One region of the Kitasatospora sp. NPDC005856 genome, then DNA from elsewhere that is predicted to be linked to it. Evidence: riboswitches for the same ligand, from Rfam matches in the RefSeq annotation. Region 1 holds a riboswitch; the other holds the start of a gene.

Region 1 (7,165 bases):
ACGGTGATCGCCATCGTGCTGCTCGACCCGCCGTTCCTGCCCGGTCTGCTCGCCATCTTCGGCGCCGCGTACCTGATGGTCAGCCGGATCGAGTACCCGAAGCCGCAGGGGCTGCTGGCCACCGCGACGCTCTGCTGGATCGTGGTCTCCATCGGCTGCCTGGCCGCCTGGGCCACCGGGCTGCCCGGCGGAAACCAGCTGATGCACGTCGGCGCGTTCGCCCAGATCACCCTCGCGGCGATGGCGCCGCTGCTGGTCATCCGCCGCAAGGTGGGGCAGAAGGTCGGCGACGTCCGCGCCCGGCGGGCGGAGTCCCGGCTCGGCTGAGTCCCGGCTCGGCTCGGTCCGCGTGATCGTCATGGGGAAGGGCCCGGAACCTGGTGGTTCCGGGCCCTTCCCCTGTGTCGTGCGCGTCGTGACGGCTGTGTCGTGACGGCCACGGGCGATCTTGTCTCGTGACGGCTGCGAGCGCCGCGGTGGCGGCGGGTGCGGCGGGGTGCGGGGCTCAGGCGCCGCCGGTGTGCACGCTGAACGCCGAGCGGCGGGCCGCCCGGGCCACGCCCGGGTCCGGGTGCACCCCCGAGACCGCCGTCAGTACCGAGGCCGCCCGCGGGTGGCCGGACTGCCGGGCCCGGGCGAACAGCCGGACCGGGTCGCCCGCCGCGGCGCCCTCGACGTGGCCCACCAGCAGCTCGGTCTCGCCGTGGTCGAGCACCGCGGCCGCGGTGTCCACCCAGAGCCAGGCCGCGTCCTCCGCGCCCAGCACGTCCGCCGGGGAGACGCCCTCGTCGGCGCGCTCCGCCAGCCACAGCAGCGCGTAGGGGCGCAGCACCGGCTCGTCCACCGCCGCGCGCACCGCCTGCTCGGCCGGGCCGCCGGCCACCCGCAGCGCCTCGAAGGCCAGTCCGCGCACCAGCGCGTCGTCGCCCTGGGCGGCCTCCAGCAGCTCGCCCACCGCCCGGTCCGCCGGGCGGGCCGCGACCCAGGCCCGGAACTCGGCACGGGCCGGTCCCGGCGAGTAGTCCGCGCACGCGTTCAGCAGCTCGAAGGCGCTCTGCTCGATGTGCCCGGCCGCGGTCTGCGCGACGGTGCAGATCTCCTCCAGCTTGGCCCGCACCGCCCAGTGGCCGAGCGGCGACAGCTCCGCGGCATCGTTCCTGCGCACCAGGGCGCCGACGGCCGCCAGGCCGTCCAGCATCCAGTCCAGGACGGCGGCCACGTCCGAGGGCGCGGCCGGAGTGTCGATCTGCGGCGCCCGGCAGGTGCCGCGGACGGCGGAGACGGCCGAGGCCGCGTGCGGCACCGGCGACAGCCCCGGTCCGCCGAGGCCGGCGCCGACCCGGCGCTCGTCCAGGCCCCGGCGCAGCAGCTCCAGCAGCTCGCTCTCGGCGACCGGGCCGTCCACCAGGTGCAGGAAGGAGAGCAGCTGCGGGGCCTGGTCCACGGCCTGTCCGGCCAGGACGGCGAACACGCCGCGCAGCGCGGCGGGCGGCACCGGGGCGAGCAGGGTCCAGGCGTCGAACAGCGCCGACCAGCCGCGCACCACGGCCTCGTCGTCGTGCTCCCAGGCGTGCAGGCGCCAGCCGGGGCCGGCTCCGCCGTCCCGGGCCTCCACCAGGCCCACCAGCAGCGCCTGTCCCCACGCCTTGGCGGCGGCGGCGACCGTCATGGCCAGCGCCCGGCCCGCCTCACGGGCGTCCTCGGGGAGCAGCTCGCCGCGCTTGTCGACCTCGGCCAGCTCGCCGGCCCAGCGGGCGACGCGGACGGCGTCCACCAGCATCCGGCGGGCCAGCGGCGCCAGCTCGGCGGGTGCCGGGAAGCCCTCCGGCACGGGAACCCTGCCCCGCCCGGGAGCCGGAGCGGGCCCTCGCCGCCGGGGTACTCCGTTACGGGGGACACCCGCCCCGCCCGGCCTGCCGCCGGCGGGCCGTTGGGCCGTTCCGGGGAGACGGGTCACCGTCGCACCGGTACCGATCGTCGGCGGGAGCGGGGCATCACGGTCGCGCGGGTTCCGAGACGTCACGTCGAGCAGTCTTCCCCTTGTACCGGCCTTCTGTCACATCCGGTTGTCCGTACGACCGGGCGACCGCCGGTGGCACCTCCGCAAGATCGGGCAACAGCGGCAAACCGCCTGGCCGGAAACGAGTGACCTGCCCATGCCACTCGTGCCGTCCCGGTCACCGGAATTGCCCGGGCGGTCACTGCGCGTACGGGTGGGGGGTCAGGGGCCGGGTCAATAATTGCCCCTGACATCAGGGTGGATTTCGCGCGGCTCGCATGGTGGTTCGTCCTCCGCCGACTTCCGGCGGAGCTGTCCAGAACGAATCCGGACGGGCGGCGCGCGGGGTGGGGGGATCGTGCTGCGCGAGAAGTCGGACTGGCCGACTTCTCGCGCGCCGTGGGCGGAATGGGGGAAACGTTCATTCGTGGACGGGGGGAAGCGCACCGGAAAAGGTCGTCGGGCGCCGCCGGAAACGCCCGCACGAGGAGGGGGGCGAGGGCCCGGCTCGTGGGTTCCGCGGGACTCCGGGACCTTCCCCGTCCCGGGGCCCGGCCACGAGCCGCGGGAGTCGCCCTACAGCAGCGGCGTGAGCCAGCGGCGGAGGAGTTCGGTGTAGCGGTCGGGAGCGGTGTTCCAGAGGGTGGCGTGGTCGGCCCCGGGGAAGGGCTGGAGGCTGACCACGTCGCGACGGGCGGCGGCCAGCTTCTCGGCGGTGCCGAAGGGCGCGATCCGGTCCTCGGGGCTGTGCAGGAGGAGGGTGGGCACCCGCAGGTCGGTGCCCTCGGCGATGCGGCCGAAGTCGGCGAGGTCGACGCCGGTGCGGCCCTCCGCGGCCAGGGCCCCGAGCTCGGCGGCGACGCCCTGGAAGCCGGCCCGGGCGGCGTCCCGGCGGGCGGAGGCCGGGAGGTCGAGCACCGGCGAGTCGAGGATCAGGCCGCTGATGGCGTGCGGCCAGGCGGAGCGGGCCGCGGTCTGGAGGACCATGGTGGCGCCGAGGGACCAGCCGTAGAGGATCACCCGGCCCGCGCCGCTGTCGAGCGCCAGCCGTACCGCCGACTCGATGTCGCGCCACTCGGTCTCGCCGAAGTGGCTGAGCCCGTCCGGGGAGGCGGGGGCGCCGCGGTCGCCTCGGTAGGTGACGGCGAGGGCGGGCAGGCCGAGCCGGTCGAGGACGGGGAGCACCGGGAGGGTCTGCTGGCGGTCCGCCTCGGGGCCGTGCACCAGGATCACCCAGGTGCCGCGCTTGCCGTCGAGCCGCCAGGCGGGCAGGGCGCCGAGCTCTCCGTCGGCGGCGGTGTCGGCGAAGGCGAGGCCGAGCGCCTCGGTGGGGTCGCCGAGGTGGACGCGGGGGGTGAAGCGGACCTCGGTGCCCGGGGCGAGGGTGCCCCGGTCGGCGCGGACCAGCCGGCGGGTGACACCCGACTCGTCGCCGTGCAGGACCTCCTCGACCACCGCGTGCCCGCCGTCCGCCCACTCGACCGCCCAGCGGCCGGGGCGCAGGCTCTCGGGGGCGCGGGTGAAGGTGATCCGGCCGGGGGCGAGCTCGCGGACCAGGACCGGCCCCGACTCCTGGACGGTGGCCTCCGGACGGACCATCCGCTCGGAGGCCCGACGGCCGATCACCAGCACGGCGGCCCCGACCGCGGCGGCCGCCACGACGGCGGCGGTTCCCCAACGCATTTCGCTCCCCGCTCTGTTGCTGACGGACCGGACGGTGTTCGAGCACCAGTCCACCGGCGCCCCGCCCGCCCGGCCACCCGGCTGGGCCGTCCGGGTCACCCGGGCGGCGGCCCGACGGCGCTGAGGAGGTGCCAGAAGCGGGCGGCGAGGGTGCCGGTGGCGGGGGCGGCGCAGGGGGCGACGTGGGGCGGTGCGGCCGGCCCGGAGTGGTGCCGTGCCGGGCGTCCCACGGGGTGTCAGCGGCGTCCGCGTGTGACCAACCCCTCCGTGACCTCGGTTGACTCCCGGTTCGGGCGCGTGATGGGATCCTGGGGCCAAACGGAGGCATGGAGAGGAAGCCGGTGGAATTCCGGCGCGGTCCCGCCACTGTCACCGGGGAGCACGTTCGGAACATCGCCACGGCGGGCCGTCGACGGCCGCTGGAAGGCTCCGGGGGTGCGTCCGACCCGGAAGCCAGGAGACTCTCGCCCCCGTCACGTCGATCCAGGGCGCGGACCCTGAGTGAGGACACGCACGCGATGCAGGCTGCCCCGCCCTGCCGGACTCCGAGCCGCCCTCCGTCGTGCGCCCGATGACCGCGTCCGCACCCCCGTCCTCCTCCCCGCGCCGGCCTGCCCGCGCTCCGCGCCCGCTGGTCCGCGCCGCTGCGTTCGCGCTCGGCGCCGCCGCGGGCTACGCCGCCGACGCCCGTTTCGCCGACCCGCGCCGCGGCCACCCGGTGGCCGCCTTCGGCAGCGCCGCCACCCGGCTGGAGCGCCGGCTGTGGCGCGACGACCGCGGCGCGGGAGCCGGGTACACGGCGCTGTGCGTGGGCACGGTCGCGGCGGGCGCGCTCGCCCTGGACCGTACGGTGGGCCGGCGCCCGCTGGGCCGGGCGGCGCTGGCGGCGGCCGCGACCTGGACGGTGCTCGGCGGCACCTCGCTGACCCGGGAGGCGCGCACCATCGGCCGCTCGCTGGCCGCGGGCGACCTCGCGGCCGCCCGGGAGCGGCTGCCGCACCTGTGCGGGCGGGACCCGAGCGCGCTGGACGGGCAGCAGATCGCCCGGGCGGTGGTCGAGTCGGTGGCCGAGAACACCGCCGACGCCGTGGTGAACGCGCTGACCTGGGGCACCCTGGCCGGCACCCCCGGCCTGCTGGCCTTCCGCGCCGTCAACACCCTGGACGCCATGGTGGGCCACCGCTCGCCGCGCTACGCCCGGTTCGGCTGGGCCTCGGCCCGGCTGGACGACCTGGCGGGCTGGCCGGGCGCCCGGCTGACGGCGCTGCTGACGGTGGCCGCCGCGCCCGAGCCCCGGACCGCCTGGCGGGTCTGGCGGCGCGACGGTTCCGCGCACCCGAGCCCGAACGCGGGCCAGGCCGAGTCGGCGTTCGCCGGAGCGGTGGGCGTCCGGCTGGGCGGGACGCTGCGGTACGGCGAGCGCGTGGAGCACCGGCCCGTACTGGGTGCGGAGCTGCGGCCGGTGACGGTCGACGACATCGAGCGTGCCTGCGCGCTCTCCCGGCGGGTGGGCGCACTGGCGCTGGGTACGACGGTCGCGGGGCACGTCCTGCTGCGGACACTGCTGAAGAAGAGGGGACGGGCATGAGCAACGCGCTGCTGGTCGCGGGGACGACCTCGGACGCGGGCAAGAGCGTGGTGACGGCCGGGATCTGCCGTTGGCTCGTCCGCCAGGGCGTACGGGTCGCGCCGTTCAAGGCGCAGAACATGTCGCTCAACTCCTTCGTCACCGCCGACGGCGCCGAGATCGGCCGCGCCCAGGCGATGCAGGCGCAGGCCGCCCGGGTGGAGCCGGAGGCGGCGATGAACCCGGTGCTGCTCAAGCCGGGCGCGGACGGCCGCAGCCAGGTCGTGCTGCTCGGCAAGCCGGTGGCCGAGGTGGGCGCGCTGGACTACCGGGAGCGCAAGCCCGTCCTGCTGGAGCGCGCCCTGGAGTGCCTGGCCGACCTGCGCCGCCGCTACGACGTGGTGGTCTGCGAGGGCGCGGGCTCGCCCGCCGAGATCAACCTGCGCGACCGCGACATCGCCAACATGGGCCTGGCCACGGCCGCCGCCCTGCCGGTGGTGGTGGTCGGGGACATCGACCGCGGCGGGGTCTTCGCGGCGATGTACGGGACACTGGCGCTGCTGTCGGCGGAGGACCAGCGGCACGTGGCCGGCTGGTTCGTCAACAAGTTCCGCGGCGACGCGCGGCTGCTCGCGCCCGGGCTGGAGATGCTGCACGAGCTGACCGGCCGTCCGGTGCTGGGCACGCTGCCGATGCTGCCCGGGCTCTGGCTGGACGCCGAGGACTCGCTGGACCTGTCGACGGTGGTGGACCGGGCGGACGGGCCCGGACCGCTCGGCGCGGACGTGCTGCGGGTGGCCGTGGTGCGCTTCCCGCGGCTGTCCAACTTCACCGACATGGACGCGCTCGCGCAGGAGCCGGGCGTGCTGGTCCGCTGGGCGACCCGGCCGGAGGAGCTGGCCGACGCCGACCTGGTGGTGCTGCCCGGCACCCGGGCCACCGTCGCGGACCTCGCCTGGCTGCGCGAGCGCGGCCTGGAGCCGGTGCTGAAGGCGCGGGCGGCGGCCGGGCTGCCGATCCTCGGGGTCTGCGGCGGCTACCAGATGCTGGCGCACTCGATCGTGGACGAGGTCGAGTCGAGGGCCGGCGCCGTCGAGGGCCTCGGCCTGTTGCCGACGCGGGTGCGGTTCGGCGCCGAGAAGGTGCTGGCGCGGCCCGTCGGCGAGGCGTACGGGCAGCGGGTGGAGGGCTACGAGATCCACCACGGGGTGGTCACCGTCGAGGGCGGGGAGACCTTCCTCTCCGACGGCCGGGGACGGAGCCTGGACGGCTGCCGGGTGGGCTCGGTCCGGGGCACGACCTGGCACGGCGCGCTGGAGAACGACGGGTTCCGCCGCGCGTTCCTGCGCGAGGTCGCGGAGCTGTCGGGCCGGGCGTTCGTCCCGGCCCCGGACACCTCCTTCGCCGCGGCGCGCGAGGCCCGGCTGGACCGGCTGGGCGACCTGATCGAGGAGCACGCCGACACCGACGCGCTGTGGAAGCTGATCGAGGGCGGGGTGCCGGCGGCCGGATCGCTGCCGTTCGTGCCGCCCGGGGCCCCTGGGAGTGACGCATGAGCCGGGTAGGTCGACGGCGCCGGGCAGGAACGCAGGACCGGGCAGGAACGCAGAGCCGGGCACGACAGGAGTGGGGTACGGCATGAGTGACGTCCGCTATCCGTTCACCGCGATCGTCGGCATGGCCGACCTGCGGCTCGGGCTGCTGCTGAACGCGGTCTCCCCGGCCGTGGGCGGCGTGCTGGTGCGCGGCGAGAAGGGCACCGCGAAGTCGACCATGGTCCGCGCGCTGGCCGGCCTGCTGCCGTCCATCGCGACCGTGGACGACTGCCGCTTCGCCTGCGACCCGGCCGCACCCGACCCGCAGTGCCCGGACGGGCCGCACGTCTCCCCGTCCGCTTCCGAACGCCCCTCCCAACT
Region 2 (7,165 bases), on a different contig from region 1:
ACCGCGTTCATGTACTTGAAGCAGAACTGGGCCTTCTGGCGGATGGAGGGGATGTTCTCCACCGCGGCGAAGGCCGCGTTGCGGTCCTCCGGGTCGGGCAGGTAGGTGTCGAGCAGCGTCAGGTAGAACTGGACGTGCACGGCCTCCTCGAACAGCTGGCGCGACAGGTACAGCCGCGCCTCCGGGGAGTTGATGTGCTTGTAGAGGCTCAGCACCACGTTGTTGGAGACGATCGAGTCACCCGTGGCGAAGAACGCGACCAGCCGGCCGATCAGGTGGCGCTCGCCCTCGCTGAGCTTCGCCAGGTCGGCGACGTCGGAGTGCAGGTCCACCTCCTCGACGGTCCAGGTGTTCTTGATCGCGTCCCGGTACCGGTCGTAGAACGACGGGTAGCGCATCGGGCGCAGGGTCAGCTCGAAGCCGGGGTCGAGCAGCATCTTGCGGTCTTCGGGGGTGCTCACTGGCAGGCCTCGCAGGACTCGGGGTTCTCCAGGGAGCAGGCGATGGCGGCTTCCTGCTCCGGGGTGAGGGAGGGGGTGTTCACCGGCACGGGCGCGGGCGCCGCGGCGCGGGCGGTGCCGGACGCGGCCTGGGCGATCCGGGTGGCCGGGCGCGAACGCAGGTAGTAGGTGGTCTTCAGACCGACCTTCCACGCGTAGGCGTACATCGAGCTGAGCTTGCCGATGGTCGGCGCCGCCATGAACAGGTTCAGGGACTGGCTCTGGTCCAGGTACGGCATGCGGGCCGCGGCCAGGTCGATCAGCGCGCGCTGCGGCAGCTCCCAGGCCGTCCGGTACAGCGAACGCACCTCGGCGGGCAGCCAGTTCAGCTCCTGGACCGAACCGTTGGCGTCGCGCAGGGCGTCGCGGGTCTGCTGGTCCCAGACGCCGAGCTCCTTGAGCTCGCGCACCAGGTACGGGTTGACCTGGAGGAACTCGCCGGACAGCGTCTCGCGCTTGAACAGGTTGGACACCTGCGGCTCGATGCACTCGTACACGCCGGCGATGGAGGCGATGGTCGCGGTCGGCGCGATCGCCAGCAGCAGCGAGTTGCGCAGGCCGGTCTCGGCGATCCGGGCGCGCAGCGCCGTCCAGCGGTCGGCCCACTGCGGGGCGGCGCTCGGGAAGTGGTCGATGTGCAGCTCGCCGCGGGCGGCGCGGGTCTCGCCGTACGCCTCGTGGCGGCCCAGCTGCTCGGCCAGGTCGGCGGAGCGCTCGTACGCGGTGAGCATGATGCGCTCGGAGATCAGCGTCGACAGGGCCTTCGCCTCGGCCGAGTCGAAGTCGATCCGCAGCTTGAAGAAGACGTCCTGCAGGCCCATCACGCCCAGGCCGACCGGCCGCCAGCGGGAGTTGGACGTCCCGGCCTCGGTGGTCGGGTAGAAGTTGATGTCCACCACGCGGTCGAGGAAGGTGACGGCGGTGCGCACGGTGGCGTCCAGCCGCTCCCAGTCCATCGCGCCGAGGAGGTCGGCGGCCGAGGCGCCCGGGGCGACGTGGGCGCCCAGGTTGACCGAGCCCAGGTTGCAGACGGCGGTCTCGGAGTCGTCCGTGACCTCCAGGATCTCGGTGCACAGGTTGGAGGAGTGCACCGTGCGGCCCGGCAGCGCGGTCTGGTTGGCGGCGCGGTTGGAGGCGTCCTTGAAGGTCATCCAGCCGTTGCCGGTCTGCGCGAGGGTGCGCATCATGCGGGCGTACAGGGTCTGCGCCGGGATGGTGCGCACGGCCTTGCCGGCCAGCTCGGCCTTGCGGTAGGCCTCGTCGAACTCCTCGCCCCACAGGTCGACCAGCTCGGGCACGTCGGCCGGGGAGAACAGCGACCAGTCCTGGTCGGCGTTGACCCGGCGCATGAACTCGTCCGGGATCCAGTGCGCCAGGTTGAGGTTGTGGGTGCGGCGGGCCTCTTCGCCGGTGTTGTCGCGGAGCTCCAGGAACTCCTCGATGTCGGCGTGCCAGGTCTCCAGGTAGACGCAGGCCGCGCCCTTGCGGCGGCCGCCCTGGTTGACGGCGGCGACCGAGGAGTCGAGGGTGCGCAGGAACGGCACGATGCCGTTGGACTTGCCGTTGGTGCCGCGGATCAGGCTGCCGCGCGAGCGGATGCGCGAGTAGGACAGGCCGATGCCGCCGGCGTGCTTGGACAGGCGGGCGATCTGCGCGTAGCGGTTGTAGATCGAGTCCAGGTTGTCCAGCGGCGAGTCGAGCAGGTAGCAGCTCGACATCTGCGGGTGGCGGGTGCCGGAGTTGAAGAGCGTCGGCGAGGAGGTCAGGTACTCCAGGCGGCTCATCAGGCCGTACAGCTCGGCCACCTCGCGCACCGACTGCTCGCTGTCGCCGACCGCCAGGCCGCACGCGACGCGGAGCAGGAAGTGCTGCGGGGTCTCGATCACCTTGCGGGTGATCGGGTGGCGCAGCAGATAGCGGGACTGCACGGTGCGCAGGCCGAAGTACTCGAAGCGGTCGTCGCCCGCGGTGTCGATCAGCGCGTCCAGGGCGGCGGCGTGCTTGGCGACGAAGGCCGCGGTGGTGTCGCCGATCAGGCCCTCGGCGTGGCCGACGGCGATCGAGGCGGAGAAGGACACCGAGCCCTGGCTGTTCGCCTCGTCGACGATCTCCAGGGCGAGCAGGCGGGCGGCGAGCTTCGAGTACTGGGGGTCCTCGGCGATCATCGACGCGGCGGCGTCCACGGCCAGCCCGCGCAGCTCGGCGAAGTCCGAGCCGGCGTGGCGGCCGCGCAGCGCGGCGGCGGCGACATGGCCGGGGTCGACCTCGGTGAGGTCGGTGCTGCGATCGGTGAGCAGCCGCAGCAGGGCACCGCCGGGGTCGGAGACCGTCGGGTCGGTGAAGGCGGTACCGGTGCCCTGGGCGGGCAGGGTGGCTGAGGCGGCGATGGTCAAGGCGCTCTCTCCTGGCGGCGATCGGCGGCGGTGATCGGGGGCCACCGGGCCGATCGGGGCAGGGGAGCACGGCACGAACGCAGACGGCGTCGCGCGACGGTGACTCCCCGGCCCGCCCGCGAGGCCCGGAGGGGTACTGCTCGTGCCGGCGCGGCCTCTGCGGGAGGGCCGTGGCGCACGCTGTTCGGCAGGTCATCGGACTCGCGGTACGGCTGCTGGAGCCGCCCGCACACCGCTGCGGGGCAGTCCCGGATTCGCACCGGGTTCCCCTGCATCGACAGCAGAAGCGAGCATACATGTTGTGCCGCCTCACTGCGGCGGCACCATATGTTGTGCCTGTCGTGTCGCGGATGTGCGTGGGCCGGGCGGCGGGTCAGTGCTTGAGATAGACCTTGTACGTACTCGAATCGCCGGTCGGCGAGGTGAACTGGGCGACCAGCCGGTAGTGCCCGGCGGTGGTCAGGGCCTCGCTCAGGGCCCGGTCGGTGGCCCTCGGCGCGGTGCTGTCGAGGACGACCATCGTGAACCAGCCGTCCCGGATCGCGGCCACGCTGCCGTCGTCGCCGTGGTGCTGGACGCCGGCCCCGTCGCGGTACTCCGTGCCGGTGTGCGCGGAGACCCACTGCTCGGGCTTGGAGACGCTGCCGAGGTAGTACTCGGCGAGTCCGTCGACCTCGGTGAGATAGCGGCCCTGGGGCTGCGTGTGGGCCCGCAGGACGGCCAGCAGGCGGCCGGAGTCGGGCCCGTTCTGGTAGCGCAGTGCGGACTGCTCCAGGCCGAGGGCGAGCAGGGCGACCCAGACCAGGATGCCGAGCTGGGGATGGCGGAAGTGGGCGCCCACCAGCCGGGTCAGGCCGACCCCGGCGAGCGGGGCGGCGAGCAGCATGCCGTAGCCGAGGTGGCGGAACAGCGCGCCGGAGGTGCCCGTCCACAGGTGGGCGGCGGGGATCAGCAGGGAGGTGACGGTCAGGGTGGCCCCGAGCAGGGCGCGCAGGCCCCGGGTGGTGGGGACGGCGTCCTTCTCCGGCGCGTCGTGCTCGTTCATCTGTTCGCGGCGCGCGTAGGCGATGGTGCCGGCCACTGCGAGGGCGGTGAAGAGGCCGGCCCACCGGAGCGTGGCGAGCAGGATCGAGCCGGCCGAGCCGGGGGCGTTGCCGTGGGAGGGCGACCATCCGGCGACCTTGCCGAGGATGCCGTACGGGAGCAACAGGACGAAGGTGCCGAGGGCCGCCAGCAGCGCGCGCAGGGCGGCCGGCCCGGCCCGGTGGTACGGCCGGGCGCAGGCGAAGGCGAGGGCCACCAGGGCGGGGACGGCGAAGGCCGCGGAGTAGGCCACGGCGCAGGCCAGCGCCGTGGGCGGGGCAGCGAGCAGGGCCAGGGCCGGATGCCGTCTCGCGGTGAACACCGTGGTCCAGGCCGCGAGGGCGACCAGCAGGACGGCGAGGGACTCGGGCGCGGCGTAGAAGCCGACCACGACGGTGGACTGGAGGACGGCGTACACGGCGATGGCGCAGATGGCGACCCGCTCGTTGAACAGCCGCCGGGTCAGCGAGTACAGCAGCACGGTGGTGAGCAGCGCGAAGCCGAGGCTGAGCAGCCGGGCGCCCCAGATGCCGTTGGCGTCGGCGGCGGCGCCGGCCAGTGGCGGGTAGAGCCAGGGTGAGCCGTGCACCCGGTCGACCAGGTCGGTGGTGACGGGGGTGCCGTGCAGGAGGTGGGCCAGCTGCTGGCGCCCGGCGACCATGGCGGCGGCCTCGTCGGGGTGCGCGGCGGCCAGCAGGCGCAGCGAGAGCGCGGCCTGGACGGTCAGGACGGCGCCCAGCAGGCCGAGGGCGATCCGGCGGCGGCGGGGGCTGGCGCCCGGGTCCCAGCCGATCGCGGGGACCTGCGGGATGGTGTACGGGGCCAGCTCGACGCCGCCGGGGTTGTCGACGGGCACGGGCGTACGGCGCGTACGGGGTTCCGGGCCGTCCGGCGGGGGGACGTCCGACACCGGGTCGGCGGGGTGGTCCGGGGTGGGGGAGAGGTCGCTGTTCATCATGGGTTCCGGATGTCGAAGCCGTAGCGGGGGGCGGACACCCGCTTCTTGAAGGCGGCGAGGGTGTCCGGAACGGTCTCGACCCGCCAGTCCGCCCGCTTGATCATGTTGAACCAGATGAAGCCGACGATGTCGTCGTGCGCCTCCATCCCGGAGTACAGCTGGTCGACGAAGGCCTGTTGGTGCCTGCCTTGCTCGGCGGCGGTCTCGCTGATGAAGAAGGGCTTGTTGCAGAAGGTGCGGATCTCGGCCATGGTCGGGCCGTACAGGGCCTCGAAGGTCTTGGGGCCGTCGTTGGTGAAGTAGCCGGTCATGCCGGCCCAGTCGACGTAGGTGTCGCCGGGGTAGTACGGCGCCAGGCGGGTGTTGGGCGCGGGGACGGTGATGTTGGGGCTCCAGACCCAGATCACGTTGGTGGCGCCGGCCTGGTCGAAGATGTCGTGGACGTGGCGCCAGGCGGCCACGAAGTCCTCGGGGGTGGCGGCCTGACGGCCCCACGGGTACCAGTCGCCGTTCATCTCGTGGGCGATGCTGATGGCGATCGGCAGGTTGAGCTTGGCGACGGACTTGGCGACGCCGCGCACGTAGTCGTCGGTGTCGCCGGCCGCGATCGAGGCGAGCGAGCGGTCGTGCGGCTCCCAGGCCATGAAGGGCAGTGCCCCGGCCTCGTGGATCCGGCGCACGCCGGAGGTGTCGAAGCCGCCCTTCCAGTGGGCGTAGTACTCCAGGATGTTGGGCTGCTTGCCGATCGCGGCACTGTAGCCGGGCAGGGCGTCCATCGTGGCGGGGACGTCGGGCAGGGCGGCGCCGAGGTACTTGTGGCTCGGCTTGAGCAGCGGCGTGACGTCGTAAGGGACGCCGGTCGGCAGGGCCTTGGGCTGGACGGGCGCCGCCGGTGCGGTGCTTCCGGCGGCGCCGGGGGTCGCGGCGGGGGCGGCCTGGGCGAGGTCCTTCTGCATCGCGAAGCCGGGGTCCTCGGGGCCGCACGCGGTGACGAGCAGCAGGCCGGCGGCGGTCAGCAGCGGGAGCGCCAGCCGGCGACGGAGCCGGCCGGCCCGCCGGAGGGGGGCGGTCATGGCGATCACACTGCTTCCGTGGGGCGCGGCTGGACGAGGACCCGGCCCACGATGGTGGCGTAGAAGAGGCCGGAGGCGAGGACGAGGGCGAAGTTCAGGGGGCCCATGGTGAGCATCCGCCAGATGCTCAGCAGCACCCAGAGCAGGGCCGTTCCGCCGCCCCAGGCGATGACGCCGATCCAGAACCGGCGGGTCTTGTTCGACTTGGCGCCGCTGGAGCCGGTCGGCTGCCAGGCCATCCGGTTGCGGCGCACGATGTCCCAGATGGCGAAGACGTGCGCCCAGCCGTACATCATGCGGGCGGCCCAGGCCTCCAGCCGGTAGGGGTTGCGGTGCCAGAGCGGGAAGACGATCGTCGCGTAGATCAGGCCGGGCAGCACCAGCGCGGTGTTCTCCCAGCGGATCAGGTCGGGTCGGGCGAGCAGCAGGACGATCGGTATGAGGGGGGAGACGATGGTGAACAGCGCCGTGTGGATGTAGTAGAAGAAGCCGGACAGGTAGCAGGCCCGGGTGATCGGCCGCAGCTTGGTCTGCCAGAACTTCCTGCTGCCGAGCAGACTCATCGAGCCGGTGCACCAGCGGTACTGCTGGTTGAAGAAGCCGCCGACGTTGTCCGGGCAGACGCCGGTGGCCAGCGCGACGGGTATGTACTGGAGGTCCCAGCCCAGGCGGCGCAGGTCGAAGCCGGTGTGCACGTCCTCGGAGTGGCCGATCAGGGTGGTGCCGCCGTTCTCCTCCAGCGCCTCGCGCCGGTAGACCGCGCAACTGCCCACGCAGATGGCGCCGTCGTTGCGCTGCCGGGAGACCTGGACCGTCCGGTAGAACAACTCCTGGACGGCGCCGGCGCCGCGCTCGATCCAGTTCTGCGAGTCGAGGATGCGGAAGAACTGCGGGGACTGGACGATGCCGAGGCGCGGGTTGGCCTCCATGTAGGGGAGCATCTCGTTCAGCAGGTCCGGCCGGGGCGCGAAGTCGGCGTCCAGGATGAGGATGTAGTCGCTGTCGGAGTTGCGGAAGCCGAACTGGAGGTTGCCGGCCTTCTTGAACCAGCCGAGCTTGTCGCGGGTGCCGTAGACGAACTCGAAGTCGACGGCCATCTGCGCGAGCTGCGGGCTGTTGCTGTCGTCGAGGACGTACGGGGTGACCTCGCCCGGGTAC

The links. Region 1 has a riboswitch for cobalamin ahead of ABZ449_RS24660 (cobalamin biosynthesis protein). Riboswitches for the same ligand answer to the same signal wherever they lie in the genome.
Positions count from the first base shown of each region.
Region 2: linked by a shared signal. The riboswitch ahead of ABZ449_RS14030 (ribonucleoside-diphosphate reductase subunit alpha) and the one ahead of ABZ449_RS24660 (cobalamin biosynthesis protein) in region 1 are both predicted to bind cobalamin.

Region 1 is NZ_JBEXWT010000043.1:41,124-48,288, forward strand. Features, by position in the region: gene ABZ449_RS24645 (CDP-alcohol phosphatidyltransferase family protein) at 1-327, shown strand, start outside; gene ABZ449_RS24650 (hypothetical protein) at 506-1,831, opposite strand; gene ABZ449_RS24655 (alpha/beta hydrolase) at 2,576-3,682, opposite strand; cobalamin riboswitch at 4,013-4,146, shown strand; gene ABZ449_RS24660 (cobalamin biosynthesis protein) at 4,254-5,270, shown strand; gene ABZ449_RS24665 (cobyric acid synthase) at 5,267-6,805, shown strand; gene ABZ449_RS24670 (putative cobaltochelatase) at 6,888-7,165, shown strand, end outside.
Region 2 is NZ_JBEXWT010000018.1:70,471-77,635, forward strand. Features, by position in the region: gene ABZ449_RS14025 (ribonucleotide-diphosphate reductase subunit beta) at 1-437, opposite strand, end outside; gene ABZ449_RS14030 (ribonucleoside-diphosphate reductase subunit alpha) at 458-2,869, opposite strand; cobalamin riboswitch at 3,062-3,194, opposite strand; gene ABZ449_RS14035 (glycosyltransferase family 39 protein) at 3,267-4,934, opposite strand; gene ABZ449_RS14040 (glycosyl hydrolase) at 4,931-6,007, opposite strand; gene ABZ449_RS14045 (glycosyltransferase family 2 protein) at 6,013-7,165, opposite strand, start outside.